Regions from separate parts of the Rhodococcus sp. NPDC056743 genome, predicted to be linked through region 1. Evidence: riboswitches for the same ligand, from Rfam matches in the RefSeq annotation. Region 1 holds a riboswitch; each other region holds the start of a gene.
What was found. A riboswitch is a leader RNA that binds a small molecule or an ion and turns the genes downstream of it on or off. The one in region 1 is predicted to bind cobalamin.
Positions count from the first base shown of each region.

Region 2: it holds a riboswitch for cobalamin, as region 1 does, so the genes downstream of both, ACFRFQ_RS08355 (ABC transporter substrate-binding protein) here and ACFRFQ_RS20560 (magnesium chelatase subunit D family protein) in region 1, are expected to answer to the same signal.
Region 3: it holds a riboswitch for cobalamin, as region 1 does, so the genes downstream of both, metE (5-methyltetrahydropteroyltriglutamate--homocysteine S-methyltransferase) here and ACFRFQ_RS20560 (magnesium chelatase subunit D family protein) in region 1, are expected to answer to the same signal.
Region 4: it holds a riboswitch for cobalamin, as region 1 does, so the genes downstream of both, cobN (cobaltochelatase subunit CobN) here and ACFRFQ_RS20560 (magnesium chelatase subunit D family protein) in region 1, are expected to answer to the same signal.

Region 1 is NZ_JBHTZI010000008.1:390,233-398,173, reverse strand. It holds gene mtr (mycothione reductase) at 1-435, opposite strand, end outside; gene ACFRFQ_RS20575 (alpha/beta hydrolase) at 432-1,463, opposite strand; gene mqo (malate dehydrogenase (quinone)) at 1,610-3,148, shown strand; gene ACFRFQ_RS20565 (GNAT family N-acetyltransferase) at 3,160-3,636, shown strand; adenosylcobalamin (AdoCbl) riboswitch at 3,686-3,832, shown strand; gene ACFRFQ_RS20560 (magnesium chelatase subunit D family protein) at 3,869-5,797, shown strand; gene cobO (cob(I)yrinic acid a,c-diamide adenosyltransferase) at 5,821-6,435, shown strand; gene ACFRFQ_RS20550 (cobyrinate a,c-diamide synthase) at 6,429-7,805, shown strand; gene ACFRFQ_RS20545 (cobalamin biosynthesis protein) at 7,798-7,941, shown strand, end outside.
Region 2 is NZ_JBHTZI010000003.1:190,835-198,775, forward strand. It holds gene gmk (guanylate kinase) at 1-62, shown strand, start outside; gene rpoZ (DNA-directed RNA polymerase subunit omega) at 136-435, shown strand; gene coaBC (bifunctional phosphopantothenoylcysteine decarboxylase/phosphopantothenate--cysteine ligase CoaBC) at 432-1,727, shown strand; gene metK (methionine adenosyltransferase) at 1,904-3,118, shown strand; gene ACFRFQ_RS08350 (primosomal protein N') at 3,144-5,162, shown strand; cobalamin riboswitch at 5,185-5,322, shown strand; gene ACFRFQ_RS08355 (ABC transporter substrate-binding protein) at 5,404-6,462, shown strand; gene ACFRFQ_RS08360 (PadR family transcriptional regulator) at 6,542-7,135, shown strand; gene ACFRFQ_RS08365 (glutathione peroxidase) at 7,230-7,763, shown strand; gene ACFRFQ_RS08370 (VOC family protein) at 7,899-7,941, shown strand, end outside.
Region 3 is NZ_JBHTZI010000011.1:285,798-293,738, forward strand. It holds gene ACFRFQ_RS25695 (DMT family transporter) at 1-384, shown strand, start outside; gene ACFRFQ_RS25700 (ABC transporter ATP-binding protein) at 430-1,368, shown strand; gene ACFRFQ_RS25705 (ABC transporter permease) at 1,368-2,141, shown strand; gene ACFRFQ_RS25710 (sensor histidine kinase) at 2,142-3,266, shown strand; gene ACFRFQ_RS25715 (response regulator) at 3,263-3,871, shown strand; gene ACFRFQ_RS25720 (helix-turn-helix domain-containing protein) at 4,088-4,522, shown strand; cobalamin riboswitch at 4,630-4,831, shown strand; gene metE (5-methyltetrahydropteroyltriglutamate--homocysteine S-methyltransferase) at 4,966-7,230, shown strand; gene ACFRFQ_RS25730 (MarR family winged helix-turn-helix transcriptional regulator) at 7,348-7,899, shown strand.
Region 4 is NZ_JBHTZI010000003.1:447,018-454,958, forward strand. It holds gene ACFRFQ_RS09325 (hypothetical protein) at 1-409, opposite strand, end outside; gene cobN (cobaltochelatase subunit CobN) at 449-4,069, opposite strand; cobalamin riboswitch at 4,108-4,256, opposite strand; gene cobG (precorrin-3B synthase) at 4,291-5,433, shown strand; gene ACFRFQ_RS09340 (precorrin-8X methylmutase) at 5,453-6,079, shown strand; gene cobJ (precorrin-3B C(17)-methyltransferase) at 6,076-7,560, shown strand; gene ACFRFQ_RS09350 (DUF1990 domain-containing protein) at 7,586-7,941, opposite strand, start outside.

The DNA.
Region 1 (7,941 bases):
GGGAATGATCGGGCGTGAACCGGCGGCAATCACAACCTGGTCGGCCGTGATGGTCTCGCCGGTTCCGGTGTCGATGGTCTTCGGGCCGGTGAAGGTGGCGTGGCCGCGGTAGACGGTGGTGTTGGGGCTGTCCTCGCTGCGGTAGCGTTCGCCGCCCGCGGAGATGGGATCGATTCGGCCGAAGACGCGCTTGACGATGTCGGACCAGCGAACGCCGTCCAGGGTGGCGTCGACGCCGAATTTCTCGGCATGCGAGATCGTGTTGGCGACCTCAGCCGCGTAGACGAACATCTTGGTCGGGATGCATCCGACGTTGAGGCACGTGCCGCCGAATATGCCTTCCTCGAGGATGGCGATTTTCTTGCCGTCGAACCGCTCGTCGGGCAACGAATTCCCGGAGCCGCTTCCGATGATGGCAAGGTCGTAATGCGTCACTGCGCGTTCTCCTGTGTGGTGGTGTCTGCGTCTTCGGTCAGGTGGCGTTCGAGCCACTCCAACCACTGATCGAGTTCGGAAAAGGCTGTGGCCAACGGCTTCTGGGTCGAGAGGAAGACGTCGTGGCGCGCGCCGTCGATGGGAACGATGGTAGTCCGGTCACCGAGGCAACCGGCCCATCGTGCGATCTGCTTCACATCCAGGACGGAATCTGCCAGGTCGACGCCGGGGTGATACGCCTTGGCGAACTCCGATTTCTTCGAACGCAGGATCAGTGCGGGGACGCCGATGTCCAGGCCACGGTGCAGTTGCGCGTGCCCACCGCGCACGGCACGCATCCACCCGAACGTGACCGGGCACCCTTCGAGCGGCTTCCAATCGAGGTTGTAGTCCCACTCGCCGTTGGCGGAGACATGGAGACTCGAGCCGTAGGTCGGCAGGCCCGTGCCAGGAATGACGGTCTTCGCGGACACCCGTCCCAACGCGTCGATGGCCGCGGTGCCGACACTGCGAACCACCGACGGACCCTGCAAGTCGAACCACGGGCTGTTGAGCACCAGGCCGGCGATGCCGTGCCCGGAGCTGCCGCCCGGCTTGCGCTGGAGTCGGTCCAGCCACAGGGGAACGATGAGTCCGCCGGTCGAATGCGCCATCAGGAGGAGCTCGCTGCCGTCGGTTTCGGAGTTCACGATGCGCAGGGCCTCGTTGAGCTCGGCGTCGTACAGTGCGAGATCCGACACATAGTGCGCGGTGTGGCCCGGTTTCAGCGAACGCCCGCACTTGCGCAGATCCAGCGCGAAGAAGGCGTAACCCTGCTCGGCAAAGTGCTCGGCAAGATGTTTCTGGAAGAAGTAATCGGTGAACCCATGTACGTACAGAACTGCGCGGTTCGCCCGGACGGCCTCGCCAGGCGGCTGATAGCGGACGAGTGTGGCGTCTACCTCACCCTCACCGTCCGGATCGGTTCCGAGAGGAATGGTCAGCTGCTGATATCCGTCTCCGAGGACGTCTGGAACCCATGTAGTCACAGATCACAATCTAATCGTCGTTTCCGGACGGCGTTGTAGAGCACAATTGGGGGTGGTAAACGGCGCACTTACGCCCAGGTAACCTATTCGGCGTAACACAGCAGGCGGATGCGCGCACGGCTAATGACAAGGAAGTCGATTCTCCAGTGTCGAATCAGAACGCGGTAGAGACGAAGACGGATGTAGTGCTCGTGGGTGCGGGCATCATGAGTGCCACGCTTGGTGCGTTGTTGCGCCAGTTGCAGCCCGACTGGTCGATTTCGACCTTCGAGAGGCTCGACGCCGTCGCAGCCGAGAGCAGCGACCCGTGGAATAACGCGGGAACCGGTCACTCCGCGCTCTGTGAGCTCAATTACACCCCCGAGAACTCGGACGGCACGGTCGACATCAAGAAGGCCGTCAACGTCAACGAGCAGTTCCAGGTGTCCCGTCAGTTCTGGGCACACGCTGTCGAGCAGGGTGTGTTGACGCAGCCCAAGGAATTCATCAACCCCATCGCGCACGTGAGCTTCGTTCACGGCGAGGCCAACGCCAAGTACTTGCGTGCTCGCTACGACGCACTTGCCGGCCACCCGCTCTTCCGCGGCATGGAGTACATCGACGATCCGGCCGAGTTCACCAAGCGCCTGCCGCTGATGGCAAAGGGCCGCGACTTCTCGGATCCCATCGCCCTCAACTGGAGCCAGGACGGCACCGACGTCGACTTCGGAGCGCTCACCAAGCAGCTCGTCGGCTACATCGGCAAGACCGGCGGCAACATGTACTTCGGTCACGAGGTCACCAACCTCACCCAGAACTCCGACAAGACGTGGACCGTGAAGGTCACCAACCGTCGCACCGGTGAAAAGCGCGTCGTGCGTTCACGATTCGTCTTCGTCGGTGCCGGTGGTGGCGCTCTGCATCTGCTGCAGAAGTCGGGTATCAAGGAAGCCAAGGGCTTCGGCGGATTCCCCGTCAGCGGCGCGTTCCTGCGGTGCACCAACCCCGACCTGATCGACCAGCACAGCGCCAAGGTCTACGGCAAAGCCGCCGTCGGCGCTCCTCCCATGTCGGTTCCGCACCTCGACACGCGTGTCATCGGCAACAAGCCGGGCCTGCTGTTCGGACCGTACGCCGGCTGGTCACCGAAGTTCCTCAAGCAGGGTCGCGTCACGGACCTGCCCGGTTCGGTCAAGCCCAACAACATCCTCTCGATGCTCGGCGTCGGCGTCAGCGAACTCGGCCTGGTCAAGTACCTGGTCAGCGAGCTCACCAAGAGTGAAACCGGGCGTATCTGGGATTTGCGTGAATTTGCGCCCAAGGCCGAGACCAAAGACTGGGAGCTCATCACCGCAGGTCAGCGCGTCCAGGTGATTCGCCGGGCCAAGGGCAAGGGCGGCGTCCTCGAATTCGGTACCGCTGTCGTGGCTGCCGAGGACGGATCGATCGCCGGACTGCTCGGTGCCTCTCCCGGCGCGTCGACGGCTGTTCCCGCGATGCTCGACGTCCTCGAGCGCTGCTTCCCGACCGAATTCCAGGGCTGGAAGGGCAAGCTGCGCGAGATGGTTCCGTCCATCGGCGTCAAGCTCACCGACAACGAGGGACTTTTCAACCAGGTCTGGGATTGGTCCTCGAAGGTGCTCGAGCTCGATTCCGCGTCATCAACTGTTTCCCTTCCGGTCGCGGAAACCGCTGCAACTGTGTGATAGTCGCACCCATGACGGCAACAGCAGCATTGAAGCGTTCATGGGCACTCGACCTCGACAACAAGACTTTCTACGAGTTGTTGAAGCTTCGGGTAGAAGTATTTGTCGTCGAGCAGGCCTGCCCGTACCCCGAGTTGGACGGGCGGGACCTGCTGACGGAAACCCGCCATTTCTGGCTGGAGCAGGACGGCGAAGTGGTGTGCACACTCCGCCTCCTCGAAGAGCACGACGACGGCAAGAAGAGCTTCCGCATCGGTCGACTCTGCACGTCCCATGCAGCACGCGGACAGGGTCATACGACGCGATTGCTGCAAGCTGCACTGGCAGAAGTGGGCGAGGCGCCGTGCCGCATCAATGCCCAGACCTATCTGGTCGACATGTACAGCAAGCACGGATTCAAGGCTGACGGCGAAGAGTTTGTCGAGGACGGTATTCCGCACACCCCGATGCGCCGCGGTGGCGGCGAGCCGTTCGTGCTGGCCAGCTGAATCGTTCGATGCGCGACCCAGTCGGCTCACGCAATTGTGGGCCGACTAGGGTTTTTTCGATACCGAATGCTCGCGGGGAAGTCCTGTTCGATTCAGGTGCGGTCCCGCCACTGTAAAGATCTCTCGAGATCTCAGCCAGATTGCCGCGACATTCGGATGAAGCCAAGTTCTCGGCGAGGAAACCGAGAGGTGGAGGGATGTCGACGTGCGGGTAGAAGACGATCAGGCGGCGGTGGCGGGGTTCCCGTTCAGCGCGGTGGTGGGCCAGGACCAACTGCGGTTGGCGTTGTTCCTCTGCGCGGTACACCCCGGAATCGGTGGCGTGCTGGTTCGCGGCGAAAAGGGCACGGCAAAATCGACCGTCGTGCGCGCCTTGACGGCTTTGCTACCGGCCGTCGACGACGCCGGTGCGACACGTCCCGCCAGACTGGTCGAACTGCCCGTCGGGGCAACGGAAGACCGTGTCATCGGCTCGATCGACCTCGAAAAGGTATTGCGCGACGGTGAGCGCGCCTTCCAGCCCGGACTGCTGGCCGCAGCGCATCAGGGTGTTCTGTACGTCGACGAGGTGAACCTTCTCCACGATCATCTGGTGGACGTTCTTCTCGACGCAGCTGCGATGGGTCGAGTGCATGTCGAGCGGGACGGGATTTCGCACTCACATGCCGCGAAGTTCGTCCTCGTCGGAACGATGAATCCCGAAGAGGGAGAACTGCGTCCACAGCTTCTGGATCGTTTTGGTCTTGCGGTGGACGTGTCCGCATCTCGCGACGTGGATGTGCGGATGGAGGTAGTGCGCCGACGCCTCGACTACGAACGCGATCCGCAGGCGTTTGCCGACCGCTACGCCCCCGCCGATCAGGAATTGGCCGCCGAAATCCTTTCTGCGCGTACCCGACTGGATGACGTGGAGCTGAGCAACCGAGAACTGCGACGGATTGCGTCGTTGTGCGCGTCCTTCGACGTCGACGGTATGCGCGCCGATCTTGTTCTCGCCCGTACGGCTACCGCTCATGCTGCGTGGCGTGGTGGGACCGAGGTCACCGAGGAAGACGTACGAGTCGCGGCGGAATTGACTCTGCCACATCGCCGTCGACGCGATCCCTTCGACGAGCCGGGCCTCGATCAGCAGCAACTCGACGACGCGATGGACCGGGCCGACGAGGATGCTCGGGCCGGCGAGCCGGAACCGCCCGAGAATCCTGAGCCCGAATCAGGCAGCGGTGAACCCGAGGGCGGCGAACCCGAAGACGGGGGCCCGGATGACGGGGGCCCGGATGACGGGGGCCCGGATGATGAAGGGCCTCAGGATGATCCGGACGGTCCGGGTGGGGGAGTGCGCGCCACCGATCGGCCGTCCGCCCCGCCGAGCAGCCAGTTCAAGGCCAAACTTCTCGAAGTTCCCGGCGTCGGAGAAGGTGCGCCCGGCCGGCGGTCACGATCCACGTCGTCACGTGGACGCGTCGTGCGGTCGACCACCGATCGCGGGCACGGTCTGCACCTGACGAGCACAGTGTTTGCCGCTGCGGAATCGCAGGTTGCGCGTGGCCGCACGGCGGGCCGTCTGCGATTGGCGCCGGACGATCTGCGCGGCGCCATTCGTGAAGGGCGCGAAGGAAACTTGATCGTGTTCGTGGTGGACGCGTCGGGGTCCATGGCTGCGCGCGACCGACTGTCCGCGGTGACCGGCGCCGTGGTCTCGCTGCTCCGCGACGCCTATCAGCGCCGCGACAAGGTAGCCGTCATCACCGTCCGGGGCCGCGAAGCCGAACTGGTTCTGCCGCCGACGTCATCCGTGGACATCGCGGTTCGCCGGTTGCAATCCATGCGAACCGGTGGCAAATCGCCACTCGCAGAAGGGTTCTTGCGTGCCCGTGAGGTGATTCTGCGCGAACGGCTCCGGGATCCGCAGCGCCGCGCACTCATGGTTGCGTTGACCGACGGCCGTGCCACCGGCGGCAAGGACGCGCTGCACCGCGCGCGTGTCGCCGCGCACCTGCTTGCCGACGCATCGGTTGCCTCGATCGTGGTGGACTGCGAAACCGGGCTTGTCCGTTTGGGATTGGCCGCAGAATTGGCCCGAGAACTACGAGGCGGATGCGTCCGTCTTGCCGAATTGTCAGCGCAGCAGGTCGCGGGTGTCGTCCGCGCCGCAGCCTAACGTTTTCATGTCAGGAGATCACCATGCCTAAAGGCGTTCCCGATACTGTTCCCGACGACGGCTTGACCACACGCCAGCGTCGTAACGCACCGGTGCTTGCCGTCCACACCGGACCGGGCAAGGGCAAGTCCACCGCCGCGTTCGGGATGGCACTTCGCGCCTGGAACCAGGGATTCGACATCGGCGTCTTCCAGTTCGTGAAGAGCGCAAAGTGGAAGGTCGGCGAAGAAGCCGCGTTCCGCGCACTCGGAAACCTGCACGACGAGAGTGGTGTCGGCGGCCCGGTGCAGTGGCACAAGATGGGAGAGGGCTGGTCCTGGACTCGTAAGGCCGGCAGCGAAGAAGATCACGCCGCTGCAGCAGCGGAGGGATGGCAGGAAATCGCCAGACGCCTCGCCGACGAAACGCACCGCTTCTACGTCCTCGACGAGTTCACCTACCCGCTCAAGTGGGGATGGGTCGACGTCGACGAGGTTGTGCAGACCTTGCGCGATCGACCGGGAAATCAGCATGTGGTGATCACCGGGCGTGACGCGCCGCAGGCGTTGATCGACGCAGCCGACCTGGTGACCGAGATGACCAAGATCAAGCACCCGATGGACGCCGGCCGAAAGGGCCAGCGAGGCATCGAATGGTGAGTTCGTCCACGCCGGCCGTAGTTATCGCCGCACCCGCATCGGGTAGCGGAAAGACCACGGTGGCAACGGGACTGATCGGTGCGCTCCGGCGCTCCGGTAGCAGTGTGGCACCGTTCAAGGTGGGCCCGGATTACATCGACCCCGGCTATCACGGACTCGCGGCGGGAAGGCCAGGACGCAATCTCGACACGGTCCTAGTCGGCGAAGAACGCATCGCCCCGCTCTATCAGCACGGCACCGCCGACTGCGATATCGCCGTGGTCGAAGGCGTCATGGGTCTGTTCGACGGCAAGATCGACGAAGCCAACGCGCAAGCATCGGCGGAAGGGTCGACGGCGCAGGTGGCCGCGGTTCTGGGCGCACCGGTCGTCCTGGTGATCGACGCCCGCGGCCACAGCCAGAGCCTGGCCGCTGTGTTGCACGGATTTGCCACCTACGACTCGAGCGTGCGGATCGGCGGCGTCATCCTCAACCGCGTCGGCAGTGCCCGGCACGAGCAGGTTCTGCGCCACGCGTGCGACAAGGTCGGGATACCGGTACTCGGAGTTGTGCCGCGCCTGGCCGAGTTGGAGGTGCCGTCACGTCACCTGGGGTTGATCCCGGCCGCCGAGCACGGCACCTCGGCAGTCGCCGCGGTGGACGCGATGTCGGAGTTGATCGCAACTCACGTCGACCTCAGCTCCGTGCGCGCTCTAGCCACATCGAATGTTGTTGCACCTGCGTGGAATCCGGTGCAGGAAGTGGGGGAGCGTCCCGGCTCGCGGCCTGTGGTGGCGATGGCGGGCGGACCGGCCTTCACTTTCGGCTACGCCGAACATCGTGAGCTTCTCGCCGCCGCCGGCGCGGACGTTCAGGTGTTCGATCCGCTGCGCGACGAATTGCCCTCCGGTACAGCCGCTTTGGTACTTCCCGGCGGATTTCCGGAGGAGCACGCTGTCGACCTGGCGTCGAACACTGCTCTGCTGGCGCAAGTACGAGAATTGGCTGACGGCGGTGCGCCCATCCACGCCGAGTGCGCCGGACTGCTCTACCTCGCCCGCAGCCTCGACGGTCATGCGATGGCCGGAGTTGTCGGCGTCGACGCGGTTTTCGGTAAACGACTCACACTCGGCTATCGCGAAGCGGTGGCGTTGACTGACTCGAGCCTTTTCGAGGCGGGTTCGCGTGTCGCCGGACACGAATTTCACCGCACCTCTCTCGTCAGTGCCGACGCCGACGGATGCGCGAGCGCGTGGGGTTGGCGACCGTGGGACGGCGGCGCAGTGCGCGAGGGATTTGTTCGCGGCGGAGTTCACGCGTCGTATCTCCACACGCATCCGGCCGGCCGGCCGAGTTCGATTGCCACCTTTGTCGAGGCTGCTCGTGCCTGAGGTATATGTCGGCGTCGGGTTCACGACGTCGACCACCACTGCCGAGATCGTCGACGCCGTGCGAGGCGCCGCGCCGCAGAACTCGACCGTCGTTGGTCTTGCTACTTCCGCCCGGAAAGCCTGCGCCCCGGCGCTG
Region 2 (7,941 bases), on a different contig from region 1:
TCGTGAACGAGGATGTCAGCCGTGCTTGCGATGAGTTGGTATCCTTGTTGGTTGGGAACTGATTTTCATCCATCCAGGTGCATAAAATCGATTCATGTAGGCCTTCATTCAAGATCTAATTCAGGAGACACAAGAGTGAGCAGCACTTCAGCCGCGTCCACCGCAAGCCAGGGCGCTCTGCCTGCCTACGACACTCCGCTCGGCATCACCAACCCGCCGATCGACGAGTTGCTCGAACGCACCTCCTCGAAGTACGCCCTGGTCATCTACTCGGCCAAGCGTGCTCGCCAGATCAACGATTACTACAACCAGCTCGGTGACGGCATCCTCGAGTACGTCGGCCCCCTCGTCGAACCGGGTCTGCAGGAAAAGCCGCTTTCCATCGCGCTGCGCGAAATCCACGCTGATCTGCTCGAGCACACCGAAGGCGAGTGAGCACGTCGTCTGCCGCTCCCGGATCGGTTTCGGGCACCGGGGGAGTAGCGGAAACTTCCGGTACGGCGCGTAAACGCATCGTTGTCGGTGTCGGCGGGGGTATCGCGGCGTACAAGGCGTGCGCGATCATCCGCAGCTTCACCGAGAGTGGTCATCACGTCCGCGTGATTCCCACCGAGTCGGCACTGGAATTTGTCGGCCGAGCAACCTTCGAGGCGCTCTCCGGCAATCCGGTGCATACCGGTGTCTTCGCTGACGTACCGCAGGTGCCGCATGTCCGACTCGGACAGGAAGCGGACCTCGTTGTCATCGCACCGGCCACCGCCGATCTGATGGCACGTGCCGTCATGGGCCGAGCCGACGATCTGTTGACCGCGACATTGCTGACGGCTCGTTGCCCCGTCGTCTTCGCTCCGGCAATGCACACCGAGATGTGGGAACACCCCGCGACGGTGTCCAACGTCGCGACACTGCGTTCACGCGGAGTACACGTGATCGAACCGGCATCCGGACGATTGACCGGTAAGGACACCGGCGCCGGTCGGCTACCCGAACCCGACGAGATCGTCGGCCTCGCGTCGTTGCTCCTCGAGCGCAGCGACGCTTTACCTCGGGACCTCGAAGGTCGTCGAGTTCTGGTCACAGCCGGCGGTACCCGCGAACCCCTCGATCCGGTTCGTTTCCTCGGTAACCGCAGTTCGGGCAAGCAGGGGTACGCCCTGGCTCGCTTGGCAGCGCAGCGCGGCGCCCAGGTCACGTTGATCGCCGGGTACACGGCCGATCTCGCGGATCCGGCAGCCGTCGACGTCGTCCACATCAAGACTGCCGAAGATCTTCGTTTGGCCGTCGAGAAGCATGCCCCCGGGCAGGACGGCATCATCATGGCCGCCGCCGTCGCCGATTTCCGGCCCACCACGGTGGAGGGAAGCAAGATCAAGAAGGGCGCTAACGAACCCGACTCGATCAGCCTCACTCGTAATGCGGACATTCTTGCCGGTCTCGTCGAATCGCGTCGGGCCGGCGACCTTGCCGCGGATACCGTCATCGTCGGATTTGCGGCCGAGACGGGCGACGCCCACGGCGACGTCTTGAGCTATGCCCGCTCGAAGCTCGCTCGCAAGGGCTGCGACCTTCTCGTGGTCAATGCAGTCGGTGAGGGCAAGGCGTTCGAAGTCGATCACAACGACGGTTGGCTTCTCGGTTCCGACGGATCCGAGTCGGCACTGGAACACGGTTCGAAAGCGTTGATGGCCAGCCGCGTGCTGGATGCGTTGATCACGTTATTCCCTTGACAGGGTGAGGGCCTTCTCACCCATTTCGGGTGAGCGGAAGGGTGTTGCGCCGGGCGTTCAACGGATATCGTCGGCGCAGCTACACCCTGAATAAAGCGACAAAACGGCCACTGAACGGTGGTCGCGTGATTTCAATAAGCTGTAGTCATGAACTTAAGGCGTCGAGAGGGAGATCTGTGAGCAAGTCCGGCAGTCGGCTATTCACCAGCGAGTCCGTCACCGAGGGGCACCCGGACAAGATCTGTGACGCGATCAGCGACTCCATCCTCGACGCGATCCTCGCGCAGGATCCGCGTGCCCGCGTCGCCGTCGAGACTCTTGTCACCACTGGCCAGGTTCACGTCGCCGGTGAGGTCACGACCACGGCATACGCCGACATCCCCAAGATCGTCCGCGACACTGTTCTCGAAATCGGGTACGACAGCTCCGCCAAGGGCTTCGACGGCAACTCATGCGGTGTCAATGTCGCAATCGGTGCGCAGTCCCCGGAAATCGCTCAGGGCGTTGATCATTCGCACGAAGCTCGCGTCGACGGAACACTCGACGACGAGATCGACCGTCAGGGCGCCGGCGATCAGGGCTTGATGTTCGGCTACGCCACCACCGATACACCGGAACTGATGCCGCTTCCCATCGCGATGGCTCATCGCCTGTCGCGTCGTCTGACCGAGGTTCGCAAGAGCGGCGTTCTGCCGTACCTGCGTCCGGACGGCAAGACTCAGGTCACCATCGAGTACGACGGTGACAAGCCGGTTCGCCTCGACACCGTTGTCATCTCCACGCAGCACGCCGCAGACATCGATCTCGACAACCTGCTGACCCCAGACCTTCGCGAGAAGGTGCTCAACTCGGTTCTTGCCGACGTCAATGTCGTTGATCTGGATACCTCCGATGTTCGTCTGCTCGTCAACCCGACGGGCAAGTTCGTCCTCGGTGGCCCGATGGGCGACGCTGGTCTGACCGGACGCAAGATCATCGTCGACACCTACGGCGGAATGGCTCGCCACGGCGGCGGCGCATTCTCCGGCAAGGACCCGTCAAAGGTCGACCGCAGTGCTGCATACGCAATGCGCTGGGTTGCCAAGAACGCCGTTGCGGCCGGCCTCGCCGATCGCATCGAGGTTCAGGTTGCCTACGCTATCGGCAAGGCTGCTCCGGTCGGCTTGTTCGTCGAGACGTTCGGCACCGAGAAGACCGATCCGGCTCGGATTCAGCAGGCGATCACCGAGGTGTTCGACTTGCGTCCGGGAGCGATCATCCGCGATCTCGATCTGCTGCGTCCGATCTACGCGCAGACCGCGGCGTACGGTCACTTCGGACGCACCGATATCGATCTCCCGTGGGAGAGCACGGATCGTGCGGACAAGCTGCGCAGCGCAGCAGGTCTCTGATAACTGACGTACAGACGGGGCGCGGGTGGGCGCGGAAAGAGTAGCGGCAGAGGTCGATCCGGTAGCCCGGGTACTCCCGATGCTCCCGCTCGCCCACCTCGATCGAGAGTTCGACTACCTCGTTCCCCGTGAACTCGAAGCGGATGCGCAACCCGGTGTACGGGTGCGCATCCGCTTTGCTGGTCGTCTGGTCGACGGTTTCATCGTCTCCCGCGAGGCGACAAGTGATCATCAGGGCAAATTCGGGTGGCTCGAACGTGTCATCTCCGCCGAGCGAGTCCTCACTGACGAAATAGCGCAGTTGGTCGACCGCGTTGCCGAGCGCTACGCAGGCACCCGGGCGGACGTGCTCCGGCTAGCCGTCCCGCCGCGTCACGCCAAGGTCGAGGGCGAGGCGTGGGAACCCAGCGGTGACATTGCCGCTCCCACTCTGGACGAACGAGGATGGCACCTCTATCACTACGGAGATGCGTTTGTCACCGCCGTCCGCGAACTGCGCGCTCCGCGAGCGGTGTGGCAGGCATTGCCCGGTGAAGACTGGCCGCTGCGGTTGGCCGAACTTGCGGGCTCGGTGGCGTCGGCAGGCAAGAGTGCGGTCATCGTTGTTCCGGATCAGCGTGATCTCGATCGAGTCCTTGCCGCGTGCGAGAAAGTATCCGGACCTGAAGCGGTAGTAGGGCTTTCAGCGGGACTTGGCCCGGCCATGCGCTATCGGCGGTGGCTTGCGGCGCTCCGCGGAAGTGCTCGCATCGTCGTCGGAACGCGAAGTTCCGTATTTGCTCCCACTCCGGACACCGGACTTGTTGTCGTGTGGGACGACGGCGACGACAACTTGTCCGAGCCGCGCTCGCCGTACCCGCATGCCCGCGAGTCCGCGGTGTTGCGGGCGCATGTGGCGGGGTGCGCCGTGGTGATCGGCGGGTTCTCCCGAACTGCGGAGTCTCAGGTGCTCGTCGATTCGGGGTGGGCCCATGATTTGGTTGCCGCTCGCGATGTGGTCCGGCACTGCTCGCCCAAGATCACTGCTCTGGCGGACAGTGATCATGCGTTGGCCCGCGACCCCGGCGCGCGGGCAGCGCGGTTGCCGGCGATCGCTTTTGCCGCTGCCAGGCGCGCATTGGCCGACGGCCGTGGCGTGCTGGTTCAGGTGCCGCGGCGTGGTTACGTTCCGACGCTCGCTTGCGGGAAGTGCCGGGCACCGGCGCGGTGCCGTCGCTGCAACGGGCCGTTGGCGTTGCCGTCTGCCGCCGGGCCGGACGGCGCCGGAATTCCCGAGTGCCGCTGGTGCGGCGTCGCCGATGCGGCCTACCGGTGCCATGCCTGCGGAGCCAAAGCGCTTCGTGCCGTCGTGGTCGGGGCCGGCCGAACAGCCGAGGAACTCGGTCGCGCGTTCCCCGGGGTGAAGGTCGTGCTGTCCGGTGGCGGCGATGTGGTCAAGGAAGTTGCCCAAGGCCCCGCGCTGGTGGTCTCGACCGTCGGCGCAGAACCGGTGATGACCGGGGGCTACGGTGCTGCGTTGTTACTCGACGGGTGGGCATTGCTCGGTCGCGCCGACCTTCGCGCCGAAGAGGAGACGCTGCGACGCTGGATGTCGGCTGCCGCCTTGGTGATTCCACTCTCTGACGGCGGCGAGGTCGTTGTCGTCGCGGATTCGGGAATCCCGACGGTCCAGGCCTTGGTGCGATGGGATCCGGTCGGTCACGCCCGCAGTCAGTTCGACGAACGCGACGAGGTCGGCTTTCCGCCTGCGGTGCATCTGGCGGCAATCGACGGTGGTAGCGCCGCGATTGCCGAATTGGTGGCCTCCGCTGATCTACCTGCCAGTGCAGTTCTTCTCGGGCCCGTGGAATTGCCTGCGGGGGAGAGGCTTCCGTATTCGGGCGAGGACGAGGCAGGTGTAGCTCCCGAGCGGCTGCTGATTCGGGTGCCGCGCAAGGACGGCCGGGCACTGGCTGACTCTCTGGCTCATGCTCGCGCGGCTCGGAGCGCCCGCAAATCTTCGGGTCCGGTGCGTATTCAGATCGACCCGCGCAGAATCGGCTGAGGATTTCTTGGTGACCTGGAGCGCTGCATGATCACGGACAGGTGCTGCTTATACTGACCACTGTCTGACGAGGGAATGCCGGTGAGAATCCGGAACTGACGCGCAACGGCGATGGGGTTTCCCACGAGTCCGAATACTCGTCCGGCACCACATCGAAGTGGTGATCGTAACTGCATCCTGTGATGCCGATTGCCGCATGTCGGGCTCCGCGACCGAGCCCCTGATCGAAGGACGACTTTCCGTGCCCACCGCACCGCTGACGCGCGCACTCACTGCCGCGACCGGATTACTCTGCACCACCGCACTACTCGCCGGTTGCTCCAACGCTTCGCCGCCGGACGCCACAACCCCGACAACAGTCGCCGCTGATGCAGCGGGCCCCACCAGCTACCCGTTGATACTCGAAAATTGTGGGGTGACAGTAACATTCGATTCGGCGCCGCAACGAGCTGTGTCGCTGTATCAGGGTTCGACGGAAATATTGCTCTCGCTCGGTCTCGGCAACCGGATGGTGGGTACCTCCACGTGGTTCGATCCCGTTCTCGCTCCTCTCGCAGCTCAGAACGACCTGGTGCCGAGACTCGCCGACAACGACGCGTCGCTCGAGGTGGTACTCGACACCGAACCCGACCTCGTGACGTCGGCGAGCGCCCACACTTTCACGTCCGCTGTCGTCGCAGAGCGGTCGCGATTCGCCGAACTGGGGATTCCCACGTATCAGTCGCCGTCTGTCTGTACCGACGCCGTCGTGGCGGGAGAGAACGTCTCGCGTACGGAGACTCTGAGCATCGACACGCTGTACCGGGAGATTCGTGAGTTGGCGGCGATCTTCGACGTGCAGGATCGTGGCGCAGAGTTGATCGCCGAACTACAGTCGCGCCTTTCGGTGGCCGCGGCTGATGTGGCCGGTTCGGGAAGAACAGTGGCTTTCTGGTTCTCCGGGCTCGAAGCTCCGTACATGGCCGGATGCTGTTCGGCTCCAGGGCTTCTTGCTGAACAGGTGGGTGCCGTCAACGTATTTGCAGACCTCTCCGATGATTGGCCGGAAGTGAGTTGGGAGGCGGTTGCAGACCGTGACCCGGATGTTCTGGTGCTCGGTGATCTTCACCGTCGGCGGGTAGACGGTGATTCGTTGGAGACGAAGATCGTCTTCCTCGAATCGAATCCGGTGACCGCGCAGATGTCTGCCGTGCGCAACCGTCACTACGTCACGTTGTCCGGGGCGGAGATGGACCCGGGGATCCGTGAGATCGACGCTCTGGAGAAGCTCGCGGACGGGCTGCGCGTGACGCAGGGCTGATTACGGCTCGCGTCGTTGCACCCTCCAGCGATGCGATATATCGTCGAACTATCAGCGATATCGGTGGAGGGCAGCAGCTATGGACAGGCATTTTCCCGAGGGCGAGCGTGGACGCGGGCATCGTCGGGGGCGGTTCGGACCTGACGGTGGACAGGGCCCCGGCTTCGGTCCCGGCGCGCACTTCGGTCGTGGTCGCGGACGCGGCGGGCGGGGGCGCCGCGGTGACGTTCGTGCAGCTGTTCTGCTCCTCATCGCCGAAGAACCGATGCACGGCTACGAACTGATTCAGCAGATCGTCGAACGCAGTGGCGGAGTATGGAAGCCGAGTCCTGGTTCCATCTACCCGGCGCTGTCTCAACTCGAAGACGAAGGCCTCGTGATCATCGACAAGGTGGCCGGGCGCAAGACAGCAAAGCTCACCGAAGAAGGCGTCGCGTACGTCGAGCAGCACCGGGAAGACCTCGGCGCACCGTGGGACGAGGTTCGTGACAGCGTCGGCGCCCCGGAACAGGATCTGCGTGAGCTGATCGGACAACTGATGGGTGCTGCCGGTCAGGTTGCCGCAGTTGGTACTCCGGAGCAGGTCAAGGCCGCCGCCGATGTTCTGATCGAAGCGCGTCGGGCGTTGTACCGCGTGCTTGCCGACGACGGGTCCACCGACACCGACAGTTAGGCGCGGCCCAGGGTTTGTGCGCCCGATCACGATCGCCGGGAAGTATGAACTAGCTTGGTAAGCAAGACAATCACTTCGATAATCAGGAGAATTCATGACCGTCCACAACTTTGCCGTCAAGGCTGCCGACGGGTCCACCGAGGATCTGAGCCAGTACAAGGGCAACCTTCTGTTGATCGTCAACGTGGCAAGCAAGTGTGGATTCACGCCGCAGTACGAAGGCCTCGACGCCCTGTATCGCGAGAACAAGGACCGTGGTCTTCGGGTCATCGGATTCCCGAGCAACCAGTTCGGAGATCAGGAACCGGGGCAGGACGCCGAGATTCAGGAGTTCTGCAGCACGACCTACAACGTCACATTCCCGGTGTACGCCAAGATCGAGGTCAACGGAGACAACGCGGACCCGTTGTACAAGCATCTCCGCAGTGAGGCGCCCGGTGACTTCGGGCCCGAAATCGGATTCCTTTTCGACCACGTCAGCAAGACCCGCCCCGAGGCGATCGGTACCGACGAGGTGAAGTGGAACTTCACGAAGTTCCTCGTCGATCGTGACGGAGCAGTAGTTCGTCGTTTCGAGTCGACAGTCACGCCCGAGCAGATTGCTGAAGAAGTTTCGGAGCTGCTGTAACTATCAGCAGGTCTAGGTACTGAATATTTGGCCGTGATCCCGGGAGCCCCTTGCAGGGTCTCCCGGGATTGCTGTCTCGCCACCGTCGATCTCGACCAATGAAATCGGCAAGACAACAGTTGGAGGATGCGCCCCATGGCACACGTACAGCGTTTCGACCACATCGGCATCACCGTCG
Region 3 (7,941 bases), on a different contig from region 1:
ATGATCGGCGCACTCCCCCTTGCATTCTCGTCGTCGAACGTCGTCGTTGCAGATCACTCGGTGGGAGTGTGGCTGCCGATAGTGGTTCTGGTTGTCGTCAGCACCGTCATCGCCTATCTCACCGGCATCGCCGCGATCACGTTGCTGGGACCGACAATCGGGTCTCTCGTAGCCCTGACCGAGGTGTTGTGCGCCGTGATCGCAGCCTGGATCTTGGTCGGAGAGTCCATCACCGTCACCCAAAGCATCGGCGCCGCAGCGATCATCGCCGGTCTGGTACTTGCACGCCTCGGCCAAACGACACCGAAACCGGCAACTACCGAACCTGTAACTGCCCAAGCTGTAACTACCCAAGCAATGACAAATGTCATGGCAGAAGAATGACGGATCGACGAGGGTTCGCCTGCCGGAAAGCGGCAGATTCTAGGTATGACCTCAGCACAGGCACTGCATCCACCCCTTGACGGACGAGCACACGACGCCATTCGACTGACCGGACTTCACAAGCGCTTCGGCGACGTGGGTGCCGTCAACGGCATCGACCTGGGCATCCGGCCCGGTGAAATAGTTGCGTTTCTCGGCCCGAACGGCGCCGGCAAGACAACAACGATCGACATGATTCTCGGCCTGTCGAGGCCGACGGCGGGTGACGTGAGCGTTTTCGGGATGGCGCCGCGCGCAGCGATAGCCCGCGGGCTTGTCTCAGCGGTCATGCAGACCGGCGGGCTTCTCAGAGAACTGACCGTAGCCGAGACCGTGCAACTGACAGCGAGTCTGTACGTTCGTCCTCGCCCCGTCGACGAAGTCCTGCGCCGCGCCGGAATCCTCGACATCTCGGACCGACTCGTCAGCAAGTGCTCCGGCGGACAGCAGCAGCGCCTGAGATTTGCGATGGCCCTCCTGTCGGACCCACGCCTTCTCATCCTCGACGAGCCCACAACCGGCATGGATGTCGAAGGGCGCCGGGACTTCTGGTCGGCCATCCGATCCGATGCGGACCAAGGTCGCACCGTGCTTTTTGCGACGCACTATCTCGAAGAAGCGGATGTGTACGCCGACCGCATCATTCTGGTCCGACAAGGAACAATCGTGGCCGACGGAACCACCGCCGAGGTCAAGGCAATGGCGTCCGGGCGAACCCTGCACGCGAGAGTTCCCGGCCTGACCGACGAACTTCTGCGTGCGATACCGCACTCGGACGCCGTAGAACTGCGCGGCGAGGCATTGACGGTGCACTCGGGCAACACCGATGCCGTCGCTCGGTTTCTCCTGACCAACACGGCGGCGCGCGATCTCGAAATCGTCTCGCGCGGACTCGAAGACGCATTCATCGCACTCACGTCGAACAAGTCGGAAGGACACAAGTGATGACCACTTCGACCGCACGAACCGTCGTACCACTGGGCGGATTCAACACGACCTTGCTGCGTTTGGAACTGCGTCGTCTGACCCGCAATCGGCGCACGATGCTCTTCACGCTTGTCATGCCGGTGGTCTTCTACCTGGTGTTCGGGTTGGGACAGAACGACGACGCTCACGACATCGGACACGGCAACGTCGCGGCGTACATCATGATCAGCATGGCGTTGTACGGCGCCATGCTCGCCACCACCAGTGGCGGTGCGATGGTGTCGATCGAGCGCGCATCCGGATGGAGCCGGCAACTTCGGCTGACACCGTTGACTCCGGTCGCCTACATTGCCGTCAAGCTGATCATGGCAATGCTGCTCGGTCTCGCGTCGATCCTCGTCGTCTACGTTGTCGGCTCGTTCACCTCCGCCCAGATGGACGGATTACTGTGGTTCACAACGGCATTGATCGCCTGGTTGGGATCGTCGATCTTCGCGGCCTTCGGCTTGTTCATGGGATACCTGCTGCCGAGTGAGAACGTCATGCAACTGCTCGGTCCCGGACTCGCACTGCTCGCGTTCGGCGGCGGTCTCTTCGTACCGCTCCAGGACGGTTCGGTGTGGGCGACCATCGCTCAATTCACTCCGATGTTCGGTATCAACGCGCTGGCTCACGCGCCGCTGACCGGCAATAGCATCCACTGGACGTGGATCGTCAATATTGTGGTGTGGTTCGCCGCCTTCGCCGCCGGAGCGATCTGGCGGTTCCAACGAGATACGGAGCGTGTGTAGTTGTCGGAGACCACCCGCCCGAGCGATTCCGTCGCGGTGCCGCGACGGAATCGTTTCGGCATTCTGTTTGCCGCCGTGTGGATGGTTTTTCTCGGTGGTCCACTCATCGAAGGATGGAACCTTCGCGGCGAATTGCGAGGCTGGGTAGGGGTTCTCGCGACGATAACCTTCAGCGCCCTCTACCTCTATACCTTTGCCCGCGTACAGCAGCGCCGTCTCACGCTCAGCGCGGAACCGACAGTTCGCCGCGCGGTACTCACGTTGGCCGGTCTGACCGCACTCGCGGCTGTGATCATCATCAGCGTCGGCCCGACCGGTCTCGCAACTGCCCCCTACCTCGCGGTCACAGCAGTGACACTCCTTCCGACCGTGGCCGGTGGCATTCTCACCCTGACTTTTGCGGCTTCCGTGGAAATCGTCAGCGTCAGCGCCGGATGGGGAAACTATTCCGGCCTGTCACTGGGAGTGTGCGCCGCCGCGTTTGCGACACGGGGCGTCATGTCCCTCATCAGACGCAATATTGCAATGGCCCACGAACGAGAAGAACAGGAACAGCGGGCCGTCGTGGAGGAACGCGCACGAATGGCGCGCGATCTCCATGACATCCTCGGACACTCACTCACTGTCATCACCGTCAAAGCCGAACTGGCCAACCGATTGCTGGACGTCGACATCGAGCGAGCCCGCAGCGAACTCGACGATCTCGAACGACTTTCCCGAGACGCGTTAGCCGATGTGCGCTCTGCCGTGGACGGATTTCGAACCATCTCGCTTCCTGTCGAGATCGCCCGCGCCCGGGAGGCTCTGCGTGCTGCGGGCATCGAAGATCGTGCCCCGAACAGTACCGAGATGGTCCCGCGCCACTTGCGTGAGTTGTTTGCGTGGACCGTCCGGGAAGGTGTCACCAACGTCGTACGTCACAGCGCCGCAACACAATGCACCATCACCATCGATGAGAAGAGCGTCGAGATCGCGGATGACGGCATCTGCGGCGAGGATACGACGATCGGCAACGGGTTGACCGGACTGCGTGAACGCGCCGCAGCAGCGGGAGCCCGTCTGACCATCAACGCCGCCGCGCAACACGGCTTTTCACTGCAGGTCCACGAACAGGAGAACACGTGAGTATCCGGCTACTACTTGCCGACGACCAGGCATTGGTCCGCGGCGCCCTTGCCGCACTCCTCGATCTCGAAACCGATCTGAGCGTGGTCGCAGAAGTCGGCCGAGGAGACGAGGTTGTTGCGGCAGCGATGGAACACCGCCCCGATGTTGCGCTCCTGGACGTCGAGATGCCGGGACTGGACGGGATTGCCGCCACGTCGGCGTTGCTCGAAGTGCTCCCACAGACCCGGGTACTCATCGTGACAACCTTCGGGCGGCCGGGGTTTCTTCGCAAGGCGATGCATGCCGGGGCCACGGGTTTTGTCGTCAAGGACACCCCGGCACGGCAACTCGCCGACGCGGTACGACGCGTCCACGCCGGATTACGCGTCGTAGATCCCACACTGGCGGCAGACAGCCTCGTCAGCGGCGAATCTCCGCTGACCGATCGCGAAACCGAAGTATTGCGCGCCGCGAAGGCCGGCGCGCCCGTCGCAGCTATCGCGGCCGAACTCTTCCTCTCAGCTGGCACCGTTCGCAATCACCTGTCGTCTGCGATGGGGAAGACCGGTGGTGCAACCCGCGGAGAATCCGCTCGAATTGCCGAAGCCAATGGTTGGTTGTGAGGAGAACAGGGTCCCCACATCGAGTCCCGTTTCCGGCAATTCCGTCGCAATGAGCGTCAATCCCGCTCACGCCTGCAGTTCGAACCGAAATATTCACGTATCCTGTTATCTGATTCCACAGGAACACTGTGCGGAACCAACTAACGGAGTGTCCACCTATCTGTGGTTATTTCCTAGTTATCAACTGGTGGACGGGTAAACACGGGGGGAAGGCTCATGGCGCAGAGATTCAGCCAACGATTGAATGCGCTCTTCGAGTCCGCCCCCAATCACGTCACCAACGCCATGGTTGTGCGCAGCATGACCGAAGACGGTTGCCGCATCTCGACTCCCTACTTGTCACAACTCCGCACGGGCGTCCGAACCAACCCGTCACCCGAAGTTGTCGCCGCCCTCGCACGCTTCTTCGAAGTGACTCCGGACTATTTTTTCAACCCAGACCAAGAGGTGCCATTTCTCGCAAGCGGCGATTCCGATCACCTGCTGCTCGCCCAGCTTCACAACGATCGCCTACGCAACCTCACGTCTCGGGTCGTCGACCTCTCCCCAGCCTCACAGGCATTGCTGGTCGAAATGGCAGAGAACCTCCGATCATCGGAGAATCTTCCCCGCGTACCTCCCGACTCGAACTCGTACTCGTGGCGCGCCTAGCCCAGGCATACAGGCACTCCTTTTCCTGCTCTGACGCTCGTGACCCTATGCTGAGCAATGCAGCTGGTTCGCCCGGCGCGGTCATGAGGAGCCCCGAAGACCGTTCCTGGCGTCGAAGCTCCGTCAGCTCAGGCTGACGGAGTGAGAGGGAACCCGGTGAAAATCCGGGACTGTCCCGCAGCGGTAAGCAGGAACGACCGCCGTCTACATGCACTGGGCAACTTGTCTGGGAAGCGACGGCCAGTAGGTTCGATCACCTCGATCGAGAGCCCGCGAGTCCGAAGACCTGCCGACTGTGTCGGGCACGCCGTGCCCGACGGTCCACCGCCTCGTGGAATGGGCGCGTAGATCTCGAGAAGTGGTCGCACGTTTGATGCGGCCTCATGAGGTGTACCCGTCTGCCGGCAGTGGCCATCAGTGCATTGGCAATCTGGAGAAACTCCGTGACAACTACATTCACCGCGACCGTGCTGGGCTCTCCGCGCATCGGTCCTCATCGCGAACTCAAGCGGGCAATCGAAAGCTACTGGGCGGGGCGTATCGACGCCGACGCCTTGGCGCGAGTAGCCCGTGACCTCCGTCGGCAGGGCTTGGCCGACCTCCGTGACCAGGGCCTCGACTCCGTCCCGATCAACACCTTTTCTTTCTACGACCAGATGCTCGACACGGCAGTGCTTCTCGGAGCGTTGCCGGAACGGGTCGCGTCCGTCGCCGATCCGTTGGACCGCTATTTTGCGGCCGCACGCGGCACCGACACCATCGCCCCGCTCGAGATGACCAAGTGGTTCGACACCAATTACCACTACCTGGTCCCCGAGATCTCACTGTCCACGACGTTCTCACTCGATGCCTCGAAGGTGCTCGGCGAACTGGCGGAAGCCCTCGCCGACGGAATCCCCGCTCGCCCCGTTGTCATCGGACCCGTCACGTTCCTGCTGCTCTCGAAGGCAGTCGGAAACGACGAGCCGCTGCTCCCTCGACTGGGCGAACTGATTCCGCTGTACGGCGACCTTCTCGGCAAGCTCGCCGACGCCGGGGCCGCCTGGGTCCAGATCGACGAACCCGCGCTCGTCGGTGACCGCACCGCCGAGGAGATCGAAGCCGCACGCTCCGTCTACGAACAGCTCTCGTCGCTGCCGAATCGACCGGCAATCCTGCTGGCGTCGTATTTCGGATCATTGGGCGACGCACTTCCGGCCCTGGCGTCCACTGGCGTCGACGGTGTGGCGATCGACCTTGTCGCAGGACATGATTCGATCGGTTCCGTCCCCGAACTCGCCCGGAAACTTGTTGTCGCCGGAGTTGTCGACGGCCGCAACATCTGGCGAACCGACCTGGATTCGGCGCTGTCCTCGCTGGGCGCTCTGCTCGGCAGCGTCGACACTCTTGCCGTCTCGACGTCGTGCTCGCTCCTGCACGTTCCGTACTCGCTCTCTCGAGAACCGGATCTGGACAAGGCGCTGCGCTCCTGGCTCGCTTTCGGCGCCGAGAAGGTACGGGAAGTGGTCACACTTGCTACCGCACTGAATCACGGACGTGAATCCGTCGAAGACGAATTCGGTCTGGCCCGCGCCGCCGCGTCGACTCGCCGGGACGACAAGCGTCTCAACGACGCGACCCTGCGTGGGCGCCTTGACGCCGTGCTGAATTCGGCGACCAACCGAGCCCCGGCATCAGAACGTCGCAAGGCACAGGCCGAATTGCTGTCGCTCCCTCCGCTTCCCACCACCACTATCGGTTCGTATCCGCAGACATCCAAGATCCGGGTGGCACGCGCGGCACTGCGCACGGGCGAGATCGACGCAGACGAATACATCTCCCGCATGCGCGCCGAGATCGCGGATGTGGTTGCGCTGCAGGAAAAGTTGGACCTGGATGTGCTCGTACACGGCGAGCCCGAGCGCAACGACATGGTCCAGTACTTCGCCGAGCAACTCGACGGGTTCTTCGCGACCGCACACGGCTGGGTTCAGTCGTACGGAACGCGCTGTGTGCGTCCGCCGATCCTGTACGGCGACGTCTCGCGCCCGAAGCCGATGACCGTCGACTGGATCACCTACGCGCAGTCCCTGACCGACAAGCCTGTCAAGGGGATGCTCACGGGACCGGTCACGATTCTGGCGTGGTCGTTCGTGCGTGACGATCAGCCACTTGCCGACTCCGCCAATCAGGTTGCTCTGGCGATCCGGGACGAGACGATCGACCTGCAGGCCGCCGGCATCGGCATCATCCAGGTCGACGAGCCCGCTCTGCGCGAGCTTCTTCCGCTGCGTGCGGCCGACCAACCGGCGTACCTGGACTGGTCGGTCGGGTCGTTCCGACTGGCAACGTCGGGCGTCGCGGATTCCACGGCGATCCATACCCATCTCTGCTATTCGGAGTTCGGTGCCGTGATCGGCGCGATCGCAGGCCTGGATGCCGATGTCACCTCGATCGAAGCCGCCCGCTCGCACATGGAGGTTCTCGATGACCTCAGCGCCGTCGGATTCGACCTGGGTGTCGGCCCGGGCGTGTACGACATCCACTCGCCTCGCGTGCCTGGCGTCGACGAGATAGCAGATTCTCTCCGCGAAGCACTCACGGCGGTCCCGGTGGAACGGCTGTGGGTCAACCCGGACTGCGGCTTGAAGACGCGCGGCCCGGTCGAGGTCGAGGCCTCGTTGCGCAACCTCGTCGAGGCAGCAAAGCTGGTACGAGCGGAACTGTAGGGCTGTGCCCCCGGTGCGTCTTTCTGGTACTGCGCACTACCAGAAAGACGCACCGGGGTGTGCCTTTTTAGTCAAATCATGTACTAACAGACCGGCTTCTCGCGCTAGAGTGACGCCATGGAAGCCGCAGCAGAAGAAACTCAGGGAACAGCCGGAGAACTCAACTTTTGGTCGTTCATCGAGTTGGCGAACAAACGACTGTCCGACGAGCACGGCTTTCGCCACCATCTCGCCACCGAGGTTCTCCTGACACTCAACCGCGCATCCAACGTGGTCACCTACGATCTCGAGTCCTCGATCCACCGGCCACGCGGCTGGTCGTGGTCATCTTTTCGCCTGATGTTCGTCACCTGGCTAGCCGGGCCGATCGAGCCGAAAGCCGCGGCTGAGCTCACCGGAATGAGCCGGGCGGCCGTATCGAACCTATCCAAGACACTGCTCGCCGACGGCCTGATCGATCGCCGTCCTACCGCAAACGACGGCCGCTCGGTGCAGCTCTATCTGACCGAGAAGGGGCGAGAAGAAATGGTCGAGGCGTTTCGCGAGCAAAACGAACGCGAACACGCCTGGGTCAGCGTCCTCAGCGAGGCAGAACAGCGAATTCTTGTCATGCTCCTGGACAAACTGATCAGCAATCGCAGCCAGTTCGACGTGCGCGGCCGGAACTAACAACACAACAGATACCCGACGAAGGGTTGCACCTGTCACCTC
Region 4 (7,941 bases), on a different contig from region 1:
TGCCTCGATCGGGCGAGAGCACGACGTCGAAACCGTTGCGGGACAGCCGCAGGTAACCACCGCTCGACGGTTTACGGGCAGACTTCAACAAGAAGTCCTCGAGCATGTTGCGCAGCTGGAATTCCGCTGCCCGCTCGTCTCCGCCGTGGTGGTAGCGGAAGCTGTCCGTAGCGCGGACTGTAACCCGGACGTCGTGGACATCCTCGACCGAGATGTCGCCGACCGGCAGGTCTTGTGACATGCGGATGTGTTTGGCCGTGCCGTGCGGAACACCTACCGATTCAGGGGCGCCCGACTGCTCGGCCCGCAGAAATCCGTCGCACCCGTCCGCGCGGCACCAACCGTCGACGTACTCGGTCTGGTTGGTGCAGCGGACGCCGTCCCGTCGGAAACGTGTGCAAACTGGCATTCCGCCATTATGGGTCGAAGGACCGACAAAGGTCGGTAACTACTCCCCTTCGAGCTCACCTTCGGTTTCCAGATACACCTGACGCAACCCGTCGAGCGTCTTCTGCTCCGGGTGCTCCCACATCTTGCGCTCAGCAGCTTCGAGAAGTCGTTCGGCGATACCGTGCAGTGCCCACGGGTTGGACTGCGTCATGAACTTCTGGTTCTGCTCGTCCAGGACATACGTTTCGGCAAGCTTCTCGTACATCCAGTCCGCGACAACGTTGGTGGTGGCGTCGTATCCGAAGAGATAATCGACAGTCGCGGCCATCTCGAAAGCGCCCTTGTACCCGTGCCGACGCATAGCGTCGAGCCACCGCGGATTGACGACGCGAGCGCGGAACACTCGTGCCGTTTCCTCCGAAAGTGTGCGGGTGCGAACCGATTCGGGCCGGGTGCTGTCGCCGATGTATGCCTCAGGAGACTTCCCGGTCAGCGCACGCACCGTTGCGACCATGCCACCGTGGTACTGGAAGTAGTCGTCGGAATCCGCGATGTCGTGCTCACGGGTGTCAGTGTTCTTGGCCGCCACGTTGATTCGACGGTACGCGCTGCGCATGTCGTCGGCGGCGGGGATTCCGTCGAGGCCGCGGCCGTACGCAAAACCGCCCCACGTGGTGTAGACGTCGGCGAGGTCGTCGTCGCCGCGCCAGGTCTTGGAGTCGATGAGTTGCAGCAGACCAGCGCCGTAGGTTCCGGGCTTGGAGCCGAAAATACGCGTGGTTGCACGCCGCGCGTCACCGTGTTCGGCAAGATCTGCCTGTGCGTGGGCGCGGATGTAGTTCTGCTCATCCGTCTCGTCCAGCGCTGCGACCAATTGCACTGCGTCGTCGAGTAGCGCCAGGACATGCGGGAACGCGTCGCGGAAGAACCCGGAGATGCGGACCGTAACGTCGATCCGCGGGCGGCCGAGTTCTTCGAGATCGATAACCTCGAGGTTGACGACGCGTCGGCTGGCTTCGTCCCAGACGGGGCGAACACCCAGGAGCGCAAACACTTCGGCGATGTCGTCGCCGGAGGTGCGCATAGCGGCGGTACCCCACACCGACAGACCCACCGAGCGCGGGTACTCCCCGTGATCGGCCAGGTAGCGGGCGGCGAGGGACTCCGCCATTGCCTGACCGGTCTCCCACGCCAAACGCGACGGAACTGCTTTGGGATCCACCGAGTAGAAATTGCGACCGGTGGGAAGGACGTTGATCAGGCCGCGCAGCGGTGAGCCACTCGGGCCGGCCGCGATGAATCCGCCGTCAAGTGCGTGCAGCACCTGCTTGATCTCGCCGGAGGTCTGGCGCAGACGCGGCACCACCTCGGTGGCTGCGAACTGCAGAATCTTCACGACGGTCGGATCGTCGCTGAGTCCTTGCGCAGCAGCGGGATTCCACTCGGCCTCCGACATGGCACGGACCAGCGCGTGCGCCTTCGCCTCGATGTCGTCGACGCGGTTACGCGATTCGTCGCCGCCCTCGCTCAAACCGAGTGCTTCGCGAAGACCGGGAACGCTCTGCTCGCCGCCCCACATCTGGCGGGCCCGCAGCATGGCGAGTACCAGTTCGATCTCGGCGTCACCTTCGGGTGCGCGGCCGAGAATGTGCAGGCCGTCGCGGATCTGAACGTCCTTGATCTCGCACAGCCAGCCGTCGACGTGCAGGAGCATGTCGTCGAACACGTCTTCTTCCGGACGCTCGGCAAGCCCGAGGTCGTGGTCCATCTTGGCTGCACGCATCAGCGTCCAGATCTGCTGGCGGATAGCCGGCAGCTTGGACGGGTCGAGCGCGGAAATGTTGGAGTGCTCGTCGAGCAATTGCTCGAGGCGGGAGATGTCGCCATAGCTCTCGGCGCGAGCCATCGGCGGGATCAGGTGATCGACCAGCGTCGCGTGCGCGCGACGCTTTGCCTGCGTTCCCTCTCCCGGGTCGTTGACGAGGAAGGGGTAGATCAGCGGCAGGTCACCGAGCGCCGCGTCGGTACCGCAACTGCTGGACATGCCCAGTGTCTTGCCTGGCAGCCATTCGAGGTTGCCGTGCTTGCCCAGGTGAACAACTGCGTCGGCACCGAATCCGCCGTTGTCCGGGGTCGCAGCGATCCAGCGGTACGCGGCGAGGTAGTGGTGGCTCGGCGGCAGATCGGGATCGTGGTAGATCGCGACAGGCTTCTCACCGAAACCCCGAGGCGGCTGGACCATGAGCACGATGTTGTTGAATCGCAGTGCCGCGATGACGATTTCGCCGTCCGGATCCTGCGAGCGATCGACGTACAACTCGCCGGGCGCTTCGCCCCAATGCTCTTCGACGCCGCCGCGCAGATCTTCAGGCAAAGTGGCGAACCACTCGCGGTACTGCGCTGCCGAAATGCGGATCGGGTTGCCCTCGAGCTGCTCGGCCGTGAGCCAGTCGGGATCCTGCCCACCCGCGGCGATGAGGGCGTGGATCAGCGCGTCGCCATCCTTGGCGGCCAACCCGGGAACAGCGTCCGGGCCGTCGACGGGGCCGAGGTCGTAACCGGCGCTGCGCATTTCGGTCAGCAGATCGATCGCGCTGGCAGGTGTGTCGAGACCCACGGCATTGCCGATGCGAGCATGCTTGGTCGGGTATGCCGACAGCATCAACGCCACACGGCGCTCGGTGGTCGGGATATGACGCAACTTGCCGTGACGCACCGCGATGCCGGCGACGCGGGCTGCGCGTTCCGGATCCGGCATGTACGTGGACAGTCCGTCGGAATCGATTTCCTTGAACGAGAACGGCACCGTGATGATGCGTCCGTCGAATTCGGGGACCGCAACCTGAGTTGCGACATCGAGCGGCGACAGTCCGTCGTCGTTGGCATCCCACGTAGCGCGGCTGCTGGTCAGGCACAGTCCCTGCAAAATCGGAACATCCAACGCGGCGAGCGCTGCCACGTCCCAGGCCTCGTCGTCGCCGCCCGCGGACGCCGTAGCCGGCTTGGTTCCGCCGGCCGCGAGGACCGTCACGACCATGGCATCGGCGCGGCGGAGCGTGGTCAGCAATTCGGCTTCGGCGCTGCGCAACGACGCGCAGTAGATCGGCAGCGCAGTGCCGCCGGCATCGGCAATCGCGTCGCAGAGTGCCTGGACGTAGCGGGTATTACCGGCGAGGTGCTGGGCGCGGTAGTAGAGAACCGCGATAACGGGACCACTGCTGTCGGTGATGACGGGAGCAAAATCAGCGATTCCCCACGACGGCAACCGCGTCGGAGCCTCGAAGCCGTGGCCGGTGAGCAGCACCGTGTCTGACAGGAAGTGGTGCAGCTGCGCCAGGTTGTCCGCGCCGCCTTCGGCCAGGTAGTTGTGCGCTTCAGCAGCCACGCCCGGGGAGACTGTCGAGCACTCCATGAGGTCGGCATCCGGTGCGTGTTCGCCGCCGAGCACTACAACGGGCAGGCCACTGGCCAGCACCATGTCCAGGCCGTCTTCCCAGCTCCTACGGCTGCCGAGGATGCGCACGATCACGAGGTCGACACCGTCGAGCAATCCCGGTAGGTCCTCGGAAACCAGCAGGCGAGAGGGGTTTGCCCAGCGATACGAGACACCGTCGCCGTTGTCCTGACTTGCGCGAGCACTCAGCAGATCGGTGTCGGACGTCGAGAGCAGAAGAATCACAGGTGAAACCTTCCTGGGGTTTCGCGCCCCGTGAAAAAGATCTTTCATCGACAGCAGTTGAGGGTCTGACTCGTGTTTACGAACGGAAACAGTTCCGCGTGTACACACTCACAGTGGCGCGACCGCACCGGAATCTCACCGGTTTCCTCACCTGCTGTCACTGGTTGACCGTGATGCTACCGGTCGTGGGTCCGCGCTCTGCACGGTCGTACCCTTGACCCATGTCCACAGACCGTTTTCAGCCAGACGCGTGCCCTGGAGCGCTGCAGGTTCATCAGGCCGCTGACGGCCCGTTGGCTCGTGTGCGCCTCCCCGGCGGCGCTTTGGCCCCGCATCAGTTGCAGGCACTCGCCGAGGCTGCGCGTGACGTGGGCAACGGGCAGATGGAACTCACCTCGCGCGGAAATATCCAGCTCCGAGCGGTCAAGGACCCCCAGGTATTTGCCGAACGGATCGCGGCCGCTGGTTTGCTTCCCTCGGCAACGCACGAACGAGTTCGCAACATTCTGGCGTCGCCGCTCTCCGGCCGGATCGGGGGTGTTGCCGACGTACGTGAACTGGTTCACCATCTTGACCTAGCGGTGCAGGCGGACCCCGCATTGGCACAGCTACCTGGACGAACACTCTTCACACTCGACGACGGTCGCGGCGACATCAGCGGTCTGCACGGCGACTTCGGACTGCACGCGCACAGCGAATCCGAACACTCGCTCGTCCTGGCCGGGAATCGCACGAACCACCTGGTCCACGTCGACGACGCTGTGCCGTTGCTCCTGGACGCTGCCCACGCATTCCTGAGTCTTCGCGACAAGCACTGGCGCTTGGCGGAGGTCCCGGACGGAGTCGCTCGAACCATCGACCACCTTGGCCTGGCAGCCGAATTTTCCGGTGCCGTCGATCTGGCCCCGGACGCAGGGCCGTCCATCGGGTGGCTCGAACAACACGACGGAACCGTCGCATTGGGCGGTGGACTCCGCTTCGGGCTCCTCGACGCCCGGCTCGCCGAATTCCTCGCTGCCATCGAAAAACCCGTGGTCGTGACGCCGTGGCGCTCGATCATGATCTTCGATTTGGACGAAGGCGCAGCCGAGCAGGTGGTGCGGGTTCTCGCTCCGATGGGCTTGATCTTCGACGAGAATTCGCCGTGGCTCGACGTCAGCGCCTGCACCGGAAGCCCCGGTTGCGAGAAGTCGCTCGCCGACGTCCGGGCCGACGCCATCGACGCCGTCGAGCAGGATTCACTGCCCATCGAAGGCCGGCAGCACTGGGCCGGCTGTGATCGTTCCTGCGGGCGCCCCCGCGCGAAAGTAGCCGACGTGATTGCGACGACTGACGGTTACCGGGTGAATCCGACCGATCAGTGATGCCTCTATCCTGTGCCCCATGATCGAGTACATCCGTGACGGCGCAGAAATCTATCGCCAGTCCTTTGCCACAATTCGGGCCGAAGCCGACCTGAGCCGTTTTCCGGCGGATGTCTCACAAGCTGTTGTGCGGATGATCCATGCGAGCGGTCAGGTAGACCTGGTCGACGACATCGCGTTCACACCGAACGTCGTCACCGTCGCCAGAGCTGCTCTGCGGGCGGGTGCACCGATCTTCTGTGACGCGAACATGGTCGCCGCCGGCATCACCCGTACACGTCTACCCGCCGACAACGAAGTGGTCTGCACACTGCGCGATCCTCAGGTTCCGTTGCTGGCGAAGACAATCGACAACACGCGCTCTGCTGCCGCTGTCGAGTTGTGGGGGCCGAAACTCGAAGGCGCCGTGGTCGCGATCGGCAATGCGCCGACCGCTCTGTTCCATCTCCTGAACCTGATCGAAGCAGGCGGTCCGCGGCCTGCTGCTATCGTCGGCGGACCCGTGGGATTCATCGGATCCGCCGAATCCAAGGAAGCGCTGATCGAACATCCTAGCGGCATAGAACATTTGATACTGCGAGGCCGACGCGGCGGTAGTGCCGTCACTGCGGCTGTCGTCAATGCGATTGCGAGCGAACAAGAATGAGCGAAGGCAAGTTGTGGGGAGTCGGCATCGGACCCGGCGATCCCGAGTTGGTGACCGTCAAAGCCGCTCGCGTGATCGGTGAGGCCGACGTCATCGCATTCCATTCCGCGCGGCACGGCAAGAGCATCTCCCGCGGGGTTGCCGCTCCGTACATGCGCGACGGCCAGATCGAGGAACACCTCGTGTACCCGGTCACGACTGAAACCGTCGACCATCCGGGTGGGTATCAGGGTGCGATGGACGAATTCTACGAAGCCGCAGCCGAGAGGTTGGCCGTCCACTTGGCCGCCGGACGCACCGTTGCGCTACTCGCCGCAGGCGACCCACTGTTCTACAGCTCGTACATGCACATGCACAAACGCCTGGCGGATCGCTTCGAGGCCGAGGTCATCCCCGGTGTCACCTCCGTCAGCGCCGCGTCGGCCGCACTCGGAAAACCCCTGGTAGAAGGCGATGAGATCCTCACCATCCTGCCCGGGACGCTGCCGCAGGCCGAGCTCACTCGACGACTCAAGGAAACCGACGCCGCAGCGATCCTCAAGTTGGGCCGCACCTTCCCACCCGTCCTTCGCTCCCTCGAGGACGCCGGCCGACTCGGCGAAGCGCACTACGTCGAGCGGGCCAGCACACCACGCCAGCGCGTCGATGCTGCCGCCGATGTCGATCCGGACAGCGTTCCGTACTTCTCCATCGCCATAGTTCCGAGCCCGTCGAACAACGCCAGCCCGCGCGAAGACATTGCAGGTGAGGTTGTTGTCGTCGGCCTCGGGCCCGGTGACACCGCGTGGACCACACCCGAAGTGGCGCATGAACTTTCACTGGCCACAGACCTCGTGGGATACGGCCCGTACGTCGACCGCGTGCCGACCCGGCCCGGACAGCGCCGCCATTCCAGCGACAATCGCGTCGAAGCAGAGCGGGCGGCGATGGCCCTCGATCTCGCGAAGAACGGTGCCCGCGTGGCCGTCGTCTCATCCGGCGATCCCGGCGTATTTGCGATGGCTGCAGCGGTTCTCGAAGTGGCAGCCGAAGATCAGTGGCGCGGCGTTCCCGTCCGTATCCTCCCCGGTATGACGGCGGCAAATGCCGTGGCCAGCCGCGTCGGAGCCCCGCTGGGTCACGACTACGCTGTGCTGTCCCTGTCGGATCGGCTCAAGCCGTGGGAAGTAGTTGCGCGGCGCATCTCGGCGGTCGCGGCGGCCGATATGGCGTTTGCCGTCTACAACCCGGCGTCGAAATCTCGAACGTGGCAGGTCCAGGCCATGAAGGATTTGGTACTCGAGCACCGCTCCCCCGAAACCCCGGTCATCATCGGCCGTGATGTGGCCGGCGCGGAGGAATCGGTGCGCATCGTCACGCTCGGCGATCTCGAACCGTCCGAGATCGACATGCGCACGTTGCTGATCGTCGGATCGTCCATGACCAAGGTCGTGGATACCGGATCCGGTCGGCAGGTGTTCACGCCGCGTCGCTACCCCTAGCGTGGTTGTGAAGGATTTTGTTCGCTCAGCGAGCAGAATCCTTCACGATCACAGCGCGGATGTAGCGTCTGGTCACCCATGCCTGCACCAGACGCCCGATCGGGGCACCCACCCGTACCCACCAGGTACCTGGCTTGGAGAATGCCGTGATTTCGAGGCGAACCTGATGGCCGATTTCGTCGAAATGAACGATGAACGACTCTTCACCGCACTCGGGATGACCACGGCGCGTGCCGTACGCAAATCCGGCACGGTTCGGTTCGTCGACCACATAGACGACGCGGACGGGAACAGATATCGGTCCGAAACCGAAAGTTGCATCTTCGCCGGTGCGCGCGGCGTCACCAGCAGCTTTGACCGTCAATCCAGCGCCGCGATGCA